DNA from 4 places in the Herbaspirillum sp. C7C2 genome. Region 1 is predicted to be linked to each of the others. Evidence: predicted binding sites of a transcription regulator. Region 1 holds the regulator's gene; each other region holds the start of a gene.
The links. The regulator sigma-54, encoded in region 1, starts transcription at its own class of promoters, with help from an activator protein. The targets are predictions, from matches to a motif close to TGGCANGNAANCTGCTTT.

Region 1 (4,402 bases):
GGGGAATGGTTGGCCAGTTCGAATATTCCTTGATGCCCTGACGCACATCGGCGCTTTCCAGCACATTGACGGTGACGATGTTCTCGGCGCCGCTGGCCTTGAGCAGCTGGATGGCCTTGCCGGAGAAGCCGCATTGCGGGAACTGGGCGGTTCCCTTCATGAACAGCACGACAGGGTTTTGGGTCACGGTTTCTTTGATCCAGGATTGGACGTCGCTCATGGCTATGCCTTTAAAAATGGGATTGCCGACATTATAGGGAAAAGCCGCCGCTCGCGTTGAAGTCGGCAGGGTTGCGGCGTGGTTGGGGTGTCGTCCGGCATTGCTTGGTGGAAATCATTTATACGATTTCCGCTTTGGACCTTGCCACCAAGATGAGGGCGGGAGGAGCCTCTTCAAGTCTCATTGCGAGCCGCTTCGGGAGAACAGCGGCGATGATGGACGCGGGATCACTGTTTGCCACAGGAAATGAAACCGGCCCCGGCGCCGCAAAATGAAAAAGGGCGCTTGCGCGCCCCTTCCTCATGAGATTCCCACCTTATGCGTCACGCTGTCGTTGCGCACCCGCCGGCAGGAATGGTCCTGAATCCTTGTCTTATGCCGCGCCAGCCACTGCATCAGCGGGGGTATCGTCGGGCAGACGCTTGGCCATGGAGTGATGCTCCTGCAAGCGGTCCTTGTGCTTGATGACCTGGCGGTCGAGCTTGTCGATCAGGGCATCAATAGCGGCATAGAGGTCGTGCGCAATGCTTTCCGCATGTAGATCCTTCCCCTTGATGTGGACGTTGATTTCCGCTTTTTGGCGCTTTTCCTTTTCTGTGAGTTTATCTACGCTCAGGATCACGCTGACGTCGATCACGTTGTCGAAATGGCGCTTGATACGGGCCAGCTTGCTTTGCACGTATTCCCGGATGGCGGGGGTCAGTTCGAGGTGGTGTCCACTGATGGTCAGATTCATACAAGACTCCTATCGTGAGGTCACTGGAGGTTCGTGCGATGCATCGTCTACAGCTGCTGTACCACGGGCACGGTCTTCGTGTCGGATGGCATGGGCACCAGGTAGGGATGCTTGCCTGAACACAGCAACGGTACTGCTACAGAAAAACTGAGGAAAGCTCAGAGGGACTTGCGGAGATTGACTGGCGGAATCTTCAACACTTCGCGGTATTTGGCGACTGTGCGTCGCGCGACCACCATGCCTTGTTCTGCCAGCATATCCGCAATCTTGCTATCGGATAATGGGGTCTGCGGGTTTTCGGCTCCTATCAACTGTTTGATCAGCGCCCGTATCGCGGTGGAGGAGGCTTCGCCTCCGGTTTCAGTCGCGACGTGGCTACCGAAGAAGTACTTCAACTCGAACATGCCGTGCGGCGTGAGCATGTATTTTTGAGTTGTCACGCGAGAGATTGTGCTCTCGTGTAGACCCAGTGTATCAGCAATTTCACGCAGCACAAGGGGCCGCATGGCCACTGCGCCATGTGAAAAGAAGTTTCTTTGACGTTCGACAATAGCCTGCGCGACTCGCAAAATTGTATCGAAACGTTGCCGCATGTTCTTGATGAGCCACTTAGCTTCCTGCAACTGCGACGACAGCGATCCTTCGCCCTTGGCCTGCTTGAGCGCACTCGCATACATTGCATTGACGCGCAGCTTGGGCATGACCTCATGGTTGAGCATGACCTGCCAGCCGTTCTTTGTCTGTTTGACAATCACGTCCGGCACCACGTAGTCCGAAGCATCGCGCGCGAATTCGGCACCCGGATGCGGACGGCACTGACGGATCACCGCCTGTGCTTCGCGCAGGTCCTCGTCATCGCAATCGAGAGCCTTCTTGATCTTGTTGAAATCGCGCTGTGCGAATAGCGGCAGGTAATCCTCGACAATCCTCAAGGCAAGCTTGCGGGTGACGAAGGGCACCTTGGGCAGGCGGCGGATCTGCAGTGCCAGACATTCACCGGCACTACGCGCACCCACCCCGGCCGGGTCCAGGCTCTGCAGCAGCTTCAGCGAGATCGACAGTTCTTCCAAGTCAACGCCCAGCTCTTCCGGCAGGCGCGCCAGGATGTCTTCCAGCGGTTCCTCCAGGTAACCGCTTTCGTCCAGCGCATCGGTGAGCAGTTCCAGCAGCGCACGGTCGCGGTGTGTGCGGGCGGTGACCCGTATCTGTTCCAGCAGGTGTTCGCGCAGGGTCAGCTCATGCGCTTCCAGTTGCGGGCGGGCATCGTCGTCGTCGGGCGATTTGCCACTGCGTGCCACGTCGTCGAAGCTCCAGTCGGATTCGCCACTGACACCGCTCTCGGGGCTGTTGTCCTGATAGTCGAAACTGGCTTCGCCATCAGTAGCGGAGGGGGCTGCTTCGTTGCCGCTGTCGCCAGCGGGCTCGGCCACTCCGGTGGAGGGCGCGGAAGAGACCGCGCCATCGGCCAACAGGCGCACCGAATTGTCGAGAGCGTCGTCCAGGCGTTCGAGCAGGGGATTGTCGGACAGGATCTGTTCCAGTTCCTGGTGCAGTTCCAGCGTCGACAGTTGCAACAGCCTGATCGACTGCTGCAGTTGCGGCGTCAATGCGAGGTGCTGCGAGGTACGTAACTGGAGCGACTGTTTCATCTGTCTTTCTGGGAGCGGCGTGGCCCGCTGGTTGCAATACCGTTGTGTGGCCGATGGACGGCGGGTGCTACATGCGGAAGTGTTCGCCCAGGTATACGCGGCGCACCGATTCGTTGGCGATGATCTCTTCCGGGTTACCGCTGGCCAGCACCGTGCCCTGGTTGATGATGTAGGCGCGGTCGCAGATACCCAGGGTTTCCCGCACGTTGTGGTCGGTGATGAGCACGCCGATGCCGCGTTCCTTGAGGAAGCGCACGATGCGCTGGATTTCGATCACGGCAATCGGGTCGATACCGGCAAACGGTTCGTCCAGCAGCACGAAGCGCGGATCGGTGGCCAGTGCGCGGGCGATTTCCACGCGGCGGCGTTCGCCACCGGAGAGCGACAGTGCCTGGCTCTCGCGCAGCTTTTCGATCTGCAGTTCATGCAGCAGGTTGTTCAGGCGGCCCTCGATTTCATCGCGCGAGAGCGGCTTGCCGTCCTCCTGGCGCAGCTCCAGCACGGCGCGGATGTTGTCTTCCACCGTCAGCTTGCGGAACACCGAGGCTTCCTGCGGCAGGTAGGACAGCCCCAGCGTGGCGCGCTTGTGGATCGGCAGGCGCGAGATGGGCGAACCGTCCAGATCGATTTCGCCACCGTCCGAGGGGACCAGGCCGACGATCATGTAGAACGAGGTTGTCTTGCCGGCACCGTTGGGGCCAAGCAGGCCGACCACTTCGCCACTACGCACTTCCATGGAGACGTCACGCACCACCTGGCGCGCACCATAGCTTTTCTTCAGGCCGCGAACGACCAGTGAGCTTGCCATCGTTACTGGTCCTTTCCGTTCTGACGGCGCTGGGCCGGTGCCGGCGTAGCGGGCTGGGCGGGCGTGGAAGGCTGGGCGGCATCCGCCGGCGGCGGGTTCTTGGGCTGGATCACGGCAGTGATGCGTCCTGCCCCCGGCTTGCTTTCGCCGCTGGCGGTGTTGTTGACGGAGTAGAACTCGGCGCGGCTGTCATAAGAGATGAATTCGCCATTGACTTCGTCAGTGATGCGGTTGCCATCCATGCGCTGAATGTGCGCCCGCTGGAACAACTTGGAGATTTCGGTCTGCTCGGAATACTCGATGCGTTCGGCCTGGCCCTCGATCCACAGGTTGGGGCCGCCATCGCGCTTCTGGCGGAAGTTCGCCAGTGCACCAGGAGCCGCGTACAGCACCGCATTTTCATAGCCGTACTGGTCGGTCGTGAGCACCACGCGGCCTGCCTTGATGATCAGGGTGCCGCGGGTCATGACGACGTTGCCGGTGAAGGTCTTCACCTGGCGCACGTCGTCGTAGACCATCTGGTCCGCCTCGATGTTGGTGGGCTTGGTGGAGTCCGCCTTTTCGGCGTGGGCCACGCCGCACACGGCAGCCAGCATCAGCATCGGCAGTAAGAGTGAGCGTTTCATGGATTTCCTGTCTGGTCGGTTCTTGGCGTTTTTATCGTGGAGACAAACGGGTTAGCGTTTCTTGGGCGCGGGCTCGTAATAACCGCGCACATTGCCGAACAACTGCACGACCTGGGTGGCGTTGTTGGCCAGCATGCCCACTCCATTCAATCTGGTGGTGCCCATCGTCATTGCAACCGGTTTGTCGGTCTTGACGATCTCGTCATCGGGTAGCAGCAGCAGGTATTCCGAGACCAGATGCATCGGCGCACGGCCGTTGGCGGCGCCGCGGATGGCGTTGGCATTGCCATACATGTGGATCTGGGTCTGGTCGTCGGTCACGCGCGCCGTGTCGGAATACAGTTCCATCGGAGGCTTGTCCTT
Region 2 (4,402 bases), on a different contig from region 1:
GCCAGGTCGGCCACGCCATCGCGTATCCAGTGCGTGGCCAGGGTCGAGGTGATGGGCGAGGCCATCACCGTGGTGGCCCGTAGCGAGGCGGTGAGGCGTGCCGCCGAGTGGGTGTCCGGCGCCACCATGTAGGCGATGCGCAAACCGGCGCCCACGCTCTTGGCCAGGCCGGTGACGTAGAAGGTCAGTTCACTGCCCAGGCTGGCAATGGCCGGCGGGGTCGAGCGCGGCAGGAAGCCATAGGCGTCGTCCTCGATGATGGCGACTTCGTAGTGGCGGGCGATATCCACCAGCGCCTGGCGCCGTGACAGCGAGGTGGTGCAGGTGGTGGGGTTCAACAGCGTCGGATTGCAGTACAGGGCCTTGGGCGCGTATTGCGCGCAGGCGCCGGCAAAGGCGACGGCGTCGATGCCTTCGTTGTCCATCGGCAAGCCCACCAGCTTGATGCCCAGTTGCCCGGCCAGGGCACGCAGGCCAGGGTAGGTCACGTCTTCACAGCACAGCACGCCACCGGGGCCGACCAGCATGGTCAGGATCGCCAGCAACGCGCATTGCGCGCCGGGGGTGACCAGCACCCGTTCCGGTTCCACCACCAGCCCGCGCCGGCGCAGCCACAGGGCGCCGGCCTCGCGGTCTTCGGGCGAGCCGCCGAAGTCCTGGTAACGCATCAGGTCGCGCAGCCTGCCGTTGACCTTGCTCCATCCTGCCTGCATCAGTTCCACCAGTTCCGGCGACTCCGGCTCGGGCGGCATGTTCATGGACATGTCCACGTTGGGCCGTCCCTCGGTCACGCGGGGGATGCGCGGGCGCCGCTTGCCGCAGACAAAGGTGCCGCGTCCCACCACCGAATCGACCAGTCCGCGCCGGTGCGCTTCTGTATACGCCCGGGCCACCGTGGTGAAGTCCAGGTCCAGCGCTTCGGCCAGCTTGCGCTGCGGCGGCAGGCGCTGCTCGGCCTGCAGGTGGCCGGTGGCGACATCCTCGGCGATGGCATTGGCGATGGCCAGATAGAGCGGGCCGCTGCCCTTCTTCAGTTTGGGGACCCACATGGTGCTGTTCTTCGGCATGACGATTCCTTGGTCGGCGTTCCTGGGGGCTCCCGATCCTTTCCGATCTCTCCTGAGCTTGCCCGGATTCAATATTGACTGCATCGGCAGGCGTCATTGAATGCAATTTGTATTCCATCCAATGCAGCCCCCAGGCGGCTCTCGCTGCACCGCCTTGTGTCATCGGAGACGGCGTGCCTGCACCAAGGTAAAACACGTCGCTACTCCAGAGTGCATGCGGGTTTGCGCGATTGTATGGAGCGATTGAATGGATTGCTGCACGGGCGCTGAAAAGCCCGTCGGGAAGGTCCCCCCGGGAAGCCGCGAGCGTGCTGGAAGCCGGATCGGCGGCCAGCGATTGACGGGATTTTCATGCAGTCAATTCACGCATTGACGGGGCATTGTTGGCACGCGTGATGCATTCAATGCCAGCGTCGCGGCAACGTCGCCGGACCACTTCCACAAGTGACCACCCACAGCAATCAAGAGGAGTCTCACCATGCCCGCAGTCACCAAAGCAGCCCACGCCCCCGGCGATTTCCTGGTGGATTATGAAGAGAAGGTATTCGAAGACGTCAAAGCCCAGCCGGGTGAAAAAGCGCTGGTGACCTTCCATACCGTGGCCTTCGAAGGTTCGATCGGTTTCGTCAACCTGTTGCAGGCCACGCGTCTGAAGCGCAAGGGTTTCGAAACCTCCATCCTGCTGTACGGCCCGGGTGTGACGCTGGGCGTGCAGCGTGGCTTCCCCACCCTGGGCGATGAAGCCTTCCCCGGCCACCAGAACTTCAACAAGCAGATCGTCAAGTTCATGGAAGAGGGCGGCAAGGTCTATGCCTGCCGCTTCGCCCTGCAGGCTCTGTACGGCCACGGCGAGCCCTCGCTGATCCCGGGCATCCGTCCGATCAACCCGCTGGATGTGCTGGACCTGGTGTTGCTGCATCGTCGCGACAACGCCTTCATCCTCGACACCTGGACCCTGTAAGCGGAAGGGCGGCCCATGAGCATCAACAAGAGAACGGTACGGGCGGCGGCGGTGCAGATCGCGCCCGACCTCGATAGTGCCGACGGCACCGTGGCCAAGGTCTGCCAGGCCATCGCCGACGCCGCTGCGCAAGGCGCGCAGCTGGTGGTGTTTCCGGAAACCTTCGTTCCTTACTATCCGTACTTTTCGTTCGTGCGGCCGCCCTTTGCGTCCGGGCCTGAGCACCTGCTGCTCTACGAGCGCGCCGTCGAGGTGCCGGGTCCGGTCACCCAGGCCGTGTCGGCTGCGGCACGCCAGCATGGCACGGTGGTCGTGCTGGGTGTCAATGAACGCGACCACGGCACGCTCTACAACACGCAACTGGTGTTCGATGCCGATGGCGAGCTGGTCCTGAAACGCCGCAAGATCACGCCGACCTATCACGAGCGCATGATCTGGGGCCAGGGCGACGCCAGCGGCCTGAAGGTCGTGCCCACTGCCGTGGGGCGCCTGGGTGCGCTGGCCTGCTGGGAACACTACAACCCGCTGGCACGCTACAGCCTGATGGCGCAGCACGAGGAAATCCACTGCGCGCAATTCCCCGGCTCCATGGTCGGCCAGATCTTTGCCGACCAGATGGAAGTCACCATCCGTCATCACGCCCTGGAAGCGGGCTGCTTCGTCATCAATGCCACCGGCTGGCTGACCGATGAGCAGATCGCCGCCATCGAACCCGATCCCAAGGCGCAGAAGGCGCTGCGCGGCGGCTGCTGTACCGCCATCGTCTCGCCGGAGGGCAAGCTGCTGGCCGAGCCACTGCGCAGCGGCGAAGGCATCCTGGTGGCCGATCTCGATATGGAACTGGTCACCAAGCGCAAGCGCATGATGGATTCGGTGGGCCACTACGCGCGCCCGGAACTATTGCACCTGGTGATCGATGATCGCCGTACTTCCCCCATGTCTTCCCTGTTCCCGGCGGAACAGTCTTCTCCTGTCATCCCATCTTCCGCGAGGCCACATCATGCAGACAGCCGTCATCCAGTTGCATCCCCAGCGTTCGAGCCGCAAGGCGCCCATGGAACTGATCTCGGAGCTGCAATCCTTAGGGCTGCGTCTTGACGATCCCACTGCCGGCGCGCAAAGCCGGCGCGGCGGGGCAGGGCCGTCCGACCACAAGGCGGTGACGGTCGACGGCCATACCGTGATGATCCCGGTGCATACGGCCGGCTCCTGGTCCTCGCCCTATGTGGCCACGCAACCGGGCGCGGATGGCGCCTCGCGCATCCTGCGCGACGGCGTCGAGGTGGGGGTGGTGTCCTTCCCGCGCCAGCCGCGCTTCTACAAGATGCAGACCTTCGATGGCATCCCCTACGGCAAGATCGCCACGCTGCACGGCGCCGACGTGCTGGCCACTACCATCCTGCAGAGCTGCATCCGCTATGAGAGCCGGCGCAAGTCCTGCCAGTTCTGCGCCATCGGCCAGTCGCTGGCGGCCGGCCGCACCATCCTGCGCAAGACCCCCGAGCAACTGGGCGAGGTGGCGCGGGCCGCGGTGCTGCTGGATGGCGTCAAGCACATGGTGATGACCACCGGTACGCCCAACGCCACCGACCGTGGCGCGCAGATCCTGTGCGAGAGCGCTTTCGGCGTGAAGTCGGCGGTGAACCTGCCGATCCAGGGGCAGTGCGAGCCGCCCGATGACGATGCCTGGTTCCGCCGCATGCACGACGCCGGCATCGATACCCTGGGCATGCATCTGGAAGCGGTCACCCCCGAAGTGCGCAAGCGCATCATGCCGGGCAAGGCCAGCGTACCGGTGGAGCGCTATATGGACGCGTTCGCAGCCGCTGTCGATGTCTTTGGTCGCGGCCAGGTCAGCACCTACATCCTGGCCGGGCTGGGCGACAGCGACGAGGCCATCCTGGGCATGAGCGAGCGCCTGATCGCGCTGGGTGTCTATCCCTTCGTGGTGCCCTTCGTGCCGATCTCCGGCACGCCACTGGAAGACCATCCCTCGCCCGATGCCGCTGCCATGCGGCGCCTGTTGAGCCCGCTGGCCGACATGCTGGAAGCGGCCGGCATGCGCTCCGGCGACGCCAAGGCCGGTTGCGGCAAGTGCGGCGCCTGCTCCTCCCTGTCTTCGTTCGAAAGGAAGTGATCATGAGCGATGTGGTCGAGAAAGCTGTTGCCCCCGTCACTGCGCTGGCGCCGTCAGCCCCGGTAGTGCGCATCAAGCTGGCGTTGGACAAATGGGAGCGCGAGCAGGCGCGCCAGTTGCGCCGCGAAGTGTTCTGCGCCGAGCAGGGCGTGTTTCAGGACGACGATACCGACGCCATCGACGCCATCGCCATGCCCATCGTGGCTGTGATGGAGGCGCCCGATGGCAGCCGCAGCG
Region 3 (4,402 bases), on a different contig from region 1:
CAGGAACACGTCTTCCACCCGCTCGCCCAGGGTCATCACCTTGGCGGTGTGCAGGTTGATCCGGTACTTGGCCAGGACGTTGGAGATCGAATACAGCAGGCCGGCGCGGTCATTGGCCGAGACCGACAGCAGGTAGTACTGGCCGCGTTCGTCCGGGCGCAGGTCCACCGATGGATTGACCGGGAAGGTGCGCGACAGCCGCGACAGGCGGGCCTTGGATGGCGGCGGCAACGGCTGGTCCGACTGCAGCAGGGCGCCCAGTTCGTGTTCGATCAGGTTGATGATGTCGCGGTAGTTCTTGGCGAACACCGGGGCATTGATCAGGAAGGCATCCAGTGCGTAGTTGTTGCGGGTGGTGTGGATCTTGGCATCGAAGATGCTGAAGCTTTTTTCATCGAAATAGCTGCAGATGCGCGCGAACAGGTCGGGGCGGTCGGGCGTGTAGACCGCCACCTGCACGCCTTCGCCGATGGGCGCCAGGCGGCAGCGCACCAGCGGCACCCCGGTATCGACCTTGTCGTAGAAACAGCGCGTCTGCCAGGCGATGTCGGAGGCGTCGTGGCGCAGGAAGTAGGCCACATCCAGCTGCTTCCAGAGCTGTTCGTGGGCGTCGGCCGGCAGACCATAGAGGCGCAGCGTCTTGATGGCTTCCTGCTGGGTGTTCTTGAGCTCGCGGTCGGCCGAGGGTGCTTCGCCGCCCAGCACGCGCAGGGTCATGCGGTAGAGGTCTTCCAGCAGCTTGCCCTTCCAGGCGTTCCATACCTTCGGGCTGGTGCCGCGGATGTCGGCCACGGTCAGCAGGTAGAGTGCGGTCAGGTGGCGTTCGTCCTTGACCAGCTGGGCGAAGGCGGTGATGACGTCGGGGTCGGACATGTCCTGCTTCTGCGCCACATGCGACATGGCCAGGTGCTGTTCGACCAGGAACACGATGAGCTCGGTATTCTCTTCGGAGATGCCATGCTGCAGGCAGAAGGCCCGCGCATCGGCCATGCCCAGCTTGGAGTGATCACCGCCGCGCCCCTTGGCGATGTCGTGGAACAGGGCGGCGACGTACAGCACCCAGGGCTGGCCGAAGTTGGCCATCAGCTGGCTGCAGAAGGGGTATTCGTGGGCATGCTCGCTCATGGTGAAGCGGCGTACGTTGCGCACTACCATCAGGATGTGCTGATCCACCGTGTAGACGTGGAACAGGTCGTGCTGCATCTGTCCGACGATCTGGCGGAAATTGGGCAGGTAGCGACCCAGCACGCTGGTTGCGTTCATTCCGCGCAGGGCATGGGTGATGCCGCGCTTGCTCTGGATGATCTGCATGAACAGCCGATGGTTGTGCGGATCGTTGCGGAAGGCATTGTCGATCTTGAAGCGCGCATGCCACAGCGCGCGCATGGTGCGGGCCGACATGTCCTTGAGCTCGGGATGCTCGGAAAGCACCAGGAACACCTCCAGCATGGCCGAGGGAGTGTCTTCGAAGACCTTGTCGTGGGCGATGTCGAGGAAGCCGTTGACCTCATTGAAGCGCTCGTTGATCTGGCGTGGCACCGCCTGCTGCGGGAACAGGTGGGCTTCGATGTTCTGCAGCAGGATGGTGTTCAACTGGGTCACCGCCTTGGCGGCCCAGTAGTAGCGCTGCATCAGGTATTCGCTGGCGCGGCGGGTATCGGTGGTCTTGAAGCCGAAGGTTTCGGCCAGTTGCGTCTGGATGTCGAACACCAGCCGGTCTTCGCGGCGGTCGGTGAGGATGTGCAGACGGATGCGGATGTCCTTGAAGGCGCGTTCCTTCTGGCGCAATTGCCGTGCCTCGGTAGAGGTCAGCATGCCGTGCTCGGCCAGTTCGCCCCAGGAATTGCCCAGGCCGGCCGCCTTGGCCACCCACAGGATCACCTGCAGGTCGCGCAGCCCGCCGGGGCTTTCCTTGCAGTTGGGTTCCAGGCTGTAGGGGGTATCTTCATATTTCACGTGGCGCTGGCGCATTTCCAGGGTCTTGGCCTGGAAGAAGGCCAGCGGGTCGAGCGCGGCGTGGTAGCGCTCCTGCAGGCGCTTGAAGAGGGCCCGGTTGCCGGTGACCAGACGGGCTTCCAGCAGGCTGGTCTGGACCGTGATGTCGGCCGCCGATTCGTCCAGGCATTCGTCGATGGTGCGGATGCTGTGGCCGATTTCCAGGCCGATGTCCCAGAACAGTTGCACCAGCGATTCCAGCTTTTCCTTCTTGGCGGCGTCCGGTGCCTGGTCCAGCAGGATCAGTACATCCACGTCCGAATGCGGGAACAGTTCGCCACGGCCATAGCCGCCCACGGCCACCAGCGCGGCATTGCCGGACATGCCCAGTTCTTCCCAGGCCTTGGTCAGCGCTTCATCGACATTGCGGCGCAATTGCGCCAGCAGTTGCTCGGTCTTGTGATTGGACTGGAACACATCGATGGCTTGCTGGCGCGCGGCCTTGAGCTGTTTCTTGAGCGTGATGGCGAGAGTGGGCATCGGTGGATTCGATCAAAGGAGGCAGGGCGCGGGGGGAGCGCCAACAACGGACGGGGCCGCATCCCCATGCGGCCCCGAGCCCTTAGCAGGTTTCATGCCGGAAACTGCGGGCGGGGCAGGTGGCGTCACCGTTGCTTGCCCCGCCATCGTTCGCTCAGGCCGCGGCAGCGACCTGGTTCTGGATGAAGGCCGGCGGCGCCGGCATGCCGGGCGAGACGGTCAGCACCTCGAAACCGGTCTCGGTGACCAGGACGGTGTGTTCCCACTGCGCCGACAGGCTACGGTCCTTGGTTTTGATGGTCCAGCCGTCGCCCATCTCGCGGATTTCGCGGCGGCCGGCGTTGATCATGGGTTCGACGGTGAAGATCATGCCGGCTTCCAGCTTTTCCAGGGTGCCGGGGCGGCCATAGTGCAGCACCTGCGGCTCTTCGTGGAAGACCTTGCCGATGCCGTGGCCGCAGAACTCGCGCACCACGCTATAGCCGGCCTTTTCGGCATGCTGCTGGATGACGTGGCCGATGTCGCCCAGGTGGGCGCCCGGCTTGATCTTGGAGATGCCCAGCCACATGCATTCGTAGGTGATCTCGGTGAGGCGGCGCGCCAGGATGGAGGGCTCGCCCAGGAAGAACATGCGGCTGGTGTCGCCGTGGTAGCCGTCCTTGATGATGGTGACGTCGATGTTGAGCACGTCGCCGTTCTTCATCACCTTGTCGCCGGGGATGCCGTGGCAGATCACGTCATTGAGCGAGGTGCAGATGGCTTTGGGGTAGGGGGTGTAGCCGGGAGGGCAGTAATTGAGCGGGGCCGGGATGCTGCCTTGTACATTGGTCATGTACTCGTGGCAGAGGCGGTCGATCTCGCCGGTGGTCACGCCGGGCTTCACGAAGGGGGTGATGTAGTCCAGCACCTCGGCGGCCAGGCGGCCGGCCACGCGCATGCCTTCGATGTCTTCGGCGGTCTTGATGGTGATATTGCCCATGATGAATCGCAATTCGCTAGAAAATCGTCAAGTCGGGATTATAGACGACGAGGGTGTTTTCTGTTTTGCCGGCCATGGTGGCGGGCTGGATGGCAATTCGGGGTGATTTGCGGCGAATTGACGTGCTACTTGAACAAAAGGGCGGGGTCGAGTAGAATGCCGGGCTGATCTGAAACCTCGGGTCGGTTGCCGGAATCGGTGTGCGGAATGAATCTTCATATCTTTTTGGCAATATGTGTTGTAAATCTTTTTGAAACGCGAATCCGTTCGCTAAAAGGGTGTCTGGCTGCATGAGCCGGATGACCGAGCGGATTCCAGACCTAACCCTGGAGAAATTCATGTCCGTTACCATGCGCGAAATGCTGGAAGCCGGTGTCCACTTCGGTCACCAAACCCGCTTCTGGAACCCCAAGATGGCCCCCTTCATCTTCGGCCACCGCAACAAGATTCACATCGTCAACCTGGAAAAGACCCTGGGCATGTACCAGGAGGCGCAGAAGTACGTGCGTCAACTGTCGTCCAACCGCGGCACTATCCTGTTCGTCGGCACCAAGCGCCAAGCGCGTGAAATCCTGGCCGCTGAAGCACAACGTGCTGGCGTGCCTTACGTCGATCAGCGCTGGCTGGGCGGCATGCTGACCAACTTCAAGACCATCAAGACCTCGATCAAGCGTCTGAAGGACATGGAAGCAGCAGTCGAAGACGGTTCCGTCGAGAAGCTGTCCAAGAAGGAAGCCCTGCTGTTCAGCCGTGAACAGGAAAAGCTGCAGAAGGCCATCGGCGGCATCAAGGACATGGGTGGCATTCCTGACGCCATCTTCGTCATCGACGTCGGCTACCACAAGGGCGCCATCACCGAAGCCGCCAAGCTGGGCATCCCGGTCATCGGCGTGGTCGATACCAACCACTCGCCCGAAGGCGTCACCTACGTGATCCCGGGTAACGACG
Region 4 (4,402 bases), on a different contig from region 1:
CCGCCGGATTGGCCGACTTGAACACCAGCAGCCCGATGGGCAGCCAGGCCAGTGGCGAAACCGGGCGCAGCAGGCTGATGATGGGGCCGAACATGCGCGAGAGGAATTCCACCCGGCCGATGGCAAACCCCAGCGGGATGCCCACCAGCGCCGCCAGGCCGAAGCCCATGCCGACCCGCTGCAGCGAGGCCAGCACGTTCCAGCCTATGCCCTGGTCATTGGGGCTGTTGCGATAGAAGGGATCGGAAAACATCACGCCGGCCTCCTTCAGGGTGACCCATGGCGTGGGGAAACTTGCGGTCTTCATGGCAATGATCTGCCACACCAGTACCAAGAGCGCCACACCCAGGACCGGGGGCACCACCCGCATGAACAGTCCGCCTGCGGCCAGGCGCTTCCTGGCGCTGCGTACCCTGGTCGGGGTGGCAGGTGCCACCGATGCCGGCTGCGCCTGGCTGGCTGCGGCCACTGCTGCGCCCTGGCTGTTGCCGGCGGGCTTGGCGTTATCGCCCATGATGCTTTCCATGACTGCACTCATCGCTTTCCCCTTGCTGATGACACTTCACTGTGACGGCCAGCGCTTTGGCTGCACTGCCTGCGCTGGCCGCCGAGGCTTACACCTTGATCTTGAAGGACTGCGCATAGGCAGCCGGATTCTTGCCGTCCCAGACCACGCCATCGACCAGCTTGGAGCTGCGCATGACTTCCTTGGGCAGGGGCGTCTTGGTCATGGCGGCGGCCTCCTTGTAGAGATCGATCTGGTTCACCGACTTGGCCACGGCGAGGTAGTCCGGATCGCTCTTGAGCAGGCCCCAGCGGCGATGCTGGGTCATGAACCACATGCCGTCCGACAGGAAGGGGAAGTTGACCTGGCCTTCGTCGTAGAACTTCATGTAGTTGGGGTCGTCCCAGGTCTTGCCCAGCCCGTTCTGGTAGCGGCCCAGGATGCGCTGGTCGATCACGTCCTTGCTGGTGTTGACATAGGACTTGTCGGCGATGACCTCGGCCATCTTGTTCTTGTTGGCCAGCGAGGCGTCGATCCATTTGCTGGCGTCCAGGATGGCGGCCATCATGGCGCGGCAGGTATTGGGGTATTTCTGGACGAACTCCAGTGAGGTACCCAGCACCTTTTCCGGGTGGTCCTTCCAGATGTCCTGGGTGGTGATGGCGGTGATGCCCACGCCGTCGACGATGGCGCGATGGCCCCAGGGCTCGCCCACGCAGAAGCCGTCCATGTTGCCCACCCGCATATTGGCCACCATCTGCGGCGGCGGCACGGTGATCACCTTGGCATCCTTCATCGGATGGATGCCGTTGGCGGCCAGCCAGTAATACAGCCACATGGCGTGGGTGCCGGTGGGGAAGGTCTGGGCAAAGGTGTATTCGCGCTTGTCGGTCTGCATCAGCTTGGCCAGCGAAGCGCCATCGACGGCGCCCTTGTCGGCCAGCTTCCTGGATAGCGTGATGGCCTGGCCGTTGTGGTTCAGGCCCATGAGCACGGCCATGTCCTTCTTCTGCCCGCCGATGCCCATCTGCACGCCGTAGATCAGGCCATAGAGCACGTGCGCCGCATCCAGCTCGCCATTAGTCAGCTTGTCGCGCACGCCGGCCCAGGAGGCTTCCTTGCTGGGGACGATCTTGATGCCGTACTTCTTGTCGAAGCCTAGCACCGAGGCCATCACCACCGAAGCGCAGTCGGTCAGGGGAATGAAGCCGATCTTGACCTCTTCCTTTTCCGGTTTGTCCGAACCGGCGGCCCAGGCGCCGCCGCTGGTCAGTCCCAGCATGCCGGTCCCGGCCGCCAGGCCTGCACCCTGTATCAGCTTGCGGCGCTTGCCGTCCACCATGTCGACCGTCCCTGCCGGCGTGGCTGGTTCGATATCTGCGAGCTTGCCTGCCTGGTCCGCCTGAGCGTTGAATTCCATAGCACCCTTCCCCTTGCGTTGCGAATTGACATTGACGAAAGCCATCAACAAAAAAAAGGCGTGTCCCGTCATGGATGACCATGTCGGAAGACGCCTTTGTCCGGGACGATGCGACCGCCGTTGGTCACACCTTCACATCTGTTGCGCACTCTCTGCGCTATGTCGTCAATTCAGCAAAGACTGTGCCAGCGCATGATAATCGCCCGCAAAGCCGCACCCGGCCTGCACTGACGGCGCCATGACCAAGACTCACGACAGGTCCGGCGAGGGGGTTCTCGCACCGTCAACATGAGCTCGGGCCGCACTTCATTTGTGCTTTGCACCAAGTTGGCGGCAAGGCGGAGTGATCAGGTGCCCATTGGGGCCACCGGTGGAGACGGCCCGAGGCGCCCGCCTACCCGGTATTGCCGGGTTTTCCTACAGCATATTGCGACGGGCGCTGATCGCGGGGACAGGGGGGCCGGGCCTATGATGGCTCAGCATCAACGAGCATCATCAAGCAATAACGAGCAACATCGAGCAACAACGAACGACCCGGCGCTTGCACCCTGGCGGGCAAGAACGAATTCAATAACAAAGGAGAACCTCCATGACCCTCGGCACCATCCTGCTCATCGTCCTGATCCTGATCCTGCTCGGCGTGATCCCGGCCTGGCCGCACAGCCGCGGTTGGGGCTATGGTCCCAGCGGTATCGCCGGCACCATCGTCATCATCCTGCTGATCCTGTTGCTGCTCGGGAAGATATAAGACAGGGCGGTAGCAAGGCGGTTGACTCCGCCCTGCTGCCAGCGCCCCTGACGCTTTCCCCGCGACCCTCCCCTCCCGGATGCAAGCCTGATACCATCGGCCTGCGGAAGGGAACACGGCGCGGTCGGTGCCCTGTCACCGACCGCGCCGTTTGCCTTGTGTCCAGCTGGCTTGTTATACGCTGCGGGCACGGCAGATGGCCCATCCCCATGAAGTTTTCGCGTTTGCGTGATGAGGCCTATAACAGATGAAGAACAAATTCCTCGCATCCTCCCTGCCCGTTTGCCTGGCCGCGTTGTCCATGCTGACGGCCGCATCCAGCCACGCCGGCGAGGACAAGCTGGCCAATGGCGATCCAGCCCGCTGGTATCAGAACGCCGACACTCCCAAGGAACGGCTGCGCAATCTCAACCAGGAGACCGCCGCTGCCTACGCCGAGGCATTGGCCGACTGCAAGGCACAGCGTGGCAAGCAGGCCAGCACCTGCCGCAAGGAAGCCGCCGCAGCCCGCAAGGACGATGCGGCGCGCGCCCGCCGCATCTATGACGACTACAAGGCGACAGGCGCCAAGCCGGCCTCCTGAGCCAATGCCGGGTTAGCCTGTAGCCCGGCTGCCTGGCTGCGGGGGTTGCCCCTGCGTCGGCCCCAAGTGCAAGCCACAAATGGAAAACGCCGCAACGATGGACATCGTTGCGGCGTTTGATGCATTCCGTGCGTGCAGGCCTCGATAGCCCGCACGGTGTGGCTGGCAGCGCTGCCAGCCTGGTGTCAGGCCCGTGTTACTTGCCCACCTGGTTACCGATCACGCCACCCACGGCGGCGCCGCCGACGGTACCGATGGCGCTACCACCGGTGAGCACTGCACCGCCCACCGCACCAGCACCTGCACCGATGGCTGTGTTCTTGTCGCGCGCGGACATGTTGCTGCAGCCGGTCATCGCGGAAAAGGCAAAGATGGCTACCGAAGTCACTGCCAGTTTTTGAATTGTTTTCATGACTACTCCTTCCTCATTGTCGAATAGAGTCCAACGAACGGATGACAGAACCGGCATCAGGTCATCGGACGCATGATCACGCGCGCAGCCGGAGCTTGCGGCGCAGCCTTGGCGGCTTCGCGGGCGACGTCCGGGGTGCATGCACCAGCCTCTTGCCCATAGAGCAGGACAGCTTCGCGCATGAACCGGGAACGGCGGCCTTCGGCCATGTCCATGTACCGGAACTTCTTTTGACCTGCCTTCTGCAGGCGGGTCGCGTCGACCGGCATGTGACGATCCATCGTGGAGGCCGACCAGCGCGCTGCGCTGCCATCAGCCTGACGGGGTGCTGCATAAGCGGAGGAGGCAAGTGCCGAGACGGCTACCAGCATGCAAATACCGACTGTTTTTTTCATGGTCTGCCCTTTCAGGGGTCCCTTCTTGGCGGTGAGCAAAAATTTCATGCGGCAACCCGAGAACTCTTTTGCATTTCCCGGCTCTACCAGCACCATGACGACATGGTCGCGGAAATTGCTGCATCACAAAATCAGCCGTTTCCGATTCTGGCGTAGGAAGATTCCTACACTGCCATCCCGCCGGCCACCGCAAATGCCTTGGGCTCCTCAGAACCCGGGCGGCATTCACGGCGACGGCGCGCCCACTTCACTTAGTTCTTTGCAGCTTCCTTGGCATCGCCATAGGACTTCTGGACATTGCCTTCCACCTGCTTGGCAGCGCCCTTGACCTGCTGGCTG

Region 2: a site for sigma-54 is predicted at 1,452-1,469, ahead of HWE04_RS05285 (MSMEG_0572/Sll0783 family nitrogen starvation response protein). Genes of this name have one in related genera too.
Region 3: a site for sigma-54 is predicted at 2,558-2,575, ahead of HWE04_RS16545 ([protein-PII] uridylyltransferase). Genes of this name have one in related genera too.
Region 4: a site for sigma-54 is predicted at 2,096-2,113, ahead of HWE04_RS23410 (CmpA/NrtA family ABC transporter substrate-binding protein). Genes of this name have one in related genera too.

The regions. Positions count from the first base shown of each region.
Region 1 is NZ_JABXGI010000016.1:24,018-28,419, forward strand. It holds gene grxD (Grx4 family monothiol glutaredoxin) at 1-220, opposite strand, end outside; gene hpf (ribosome hibernation-promoting factor, HPF/YfiA family) at 594-956, opposite strand; gene HWE04_RS17960 (RNA polymerase factor sigma-54) at 1,115-2,605, opposite strand; gene lptB (LPS export ABC transporter ATP-binding protein) at 2,673-3,413, opposite strand; gene lptA (lipopolysaccharide transport periplasmic protein LptA) at 3,416-4,039, opposite strand; gene lptC (LPS export ABC transporter periplasmic protein LptC) at 4,091-4,402, opposite strand, start outside.
Region 2 is NZ_JABXGI010000002.1:355,615-360,016, reverse strand. It holds gene HWE04_RS05290 (aminotransferase-like domain-containing protein) at 1-1,067, opposite strand, end outside; gene HWE04_RS05285 (MSMEG_0572/Sll0783 family nitrogen starvation response protein) at 1,546-2,028, shown strand; gene HWE04_RS05280 (Nit6803 family nitrilase) at 2,044-3,126, shown strand; gene HWE04_RS05275 (MSMEG_0568 family radical SAM protein) at 3,083-4,165, shown strand; gene HWE04_RS05270 (MSMEG_0567/Sll0786 family nitrogen starvation N-acetyltransferase) at 4,168-4,402, shown strand, end outside.
Region 3 is NZ_JABXGI010000013.1:60,810-65,211, forward strand. It holds gene HWE04_RS16545 ([protein-PII] uridylyltransferase) at 1-2,475, opposite strand, end outside; gene map (type I methionyl aminopeptidase) at 2,630-3,454, opposite strand; gene rpsB (30S ribosomal protein S2) at 3,793-4,402, shown strand, end outside.
Region 4 is NZ_JABXGI010000033.1:10,126-14,527, reverse strand. It holds gene ntrB (nitrate ABC transporter permease) at 1-538, opposite strand, end outside; gene HWE04_RS23410 (CmpA/NrtA family ABC transporter substrate-binding protein) at 615-1,925, opposite strand; gene HWE04_RS23405 (DUF3309 family protein) at 2,515-2,673, shown strand; gene HWE04_RS23400 (hypothetical protein) at 2,921-3,256, shown strand; gene HWE04_RS23395 (glycine zipper 2TM domain-containing protein) at 3,453-3,668, opposite strand; gene HWE04_RS23390 (hypothetical protein) at 3,725-4,159, opposite strand; gene HWE04_RS23385 (CsbD family protein) at 4,315-4,402, opposite strand, start outside.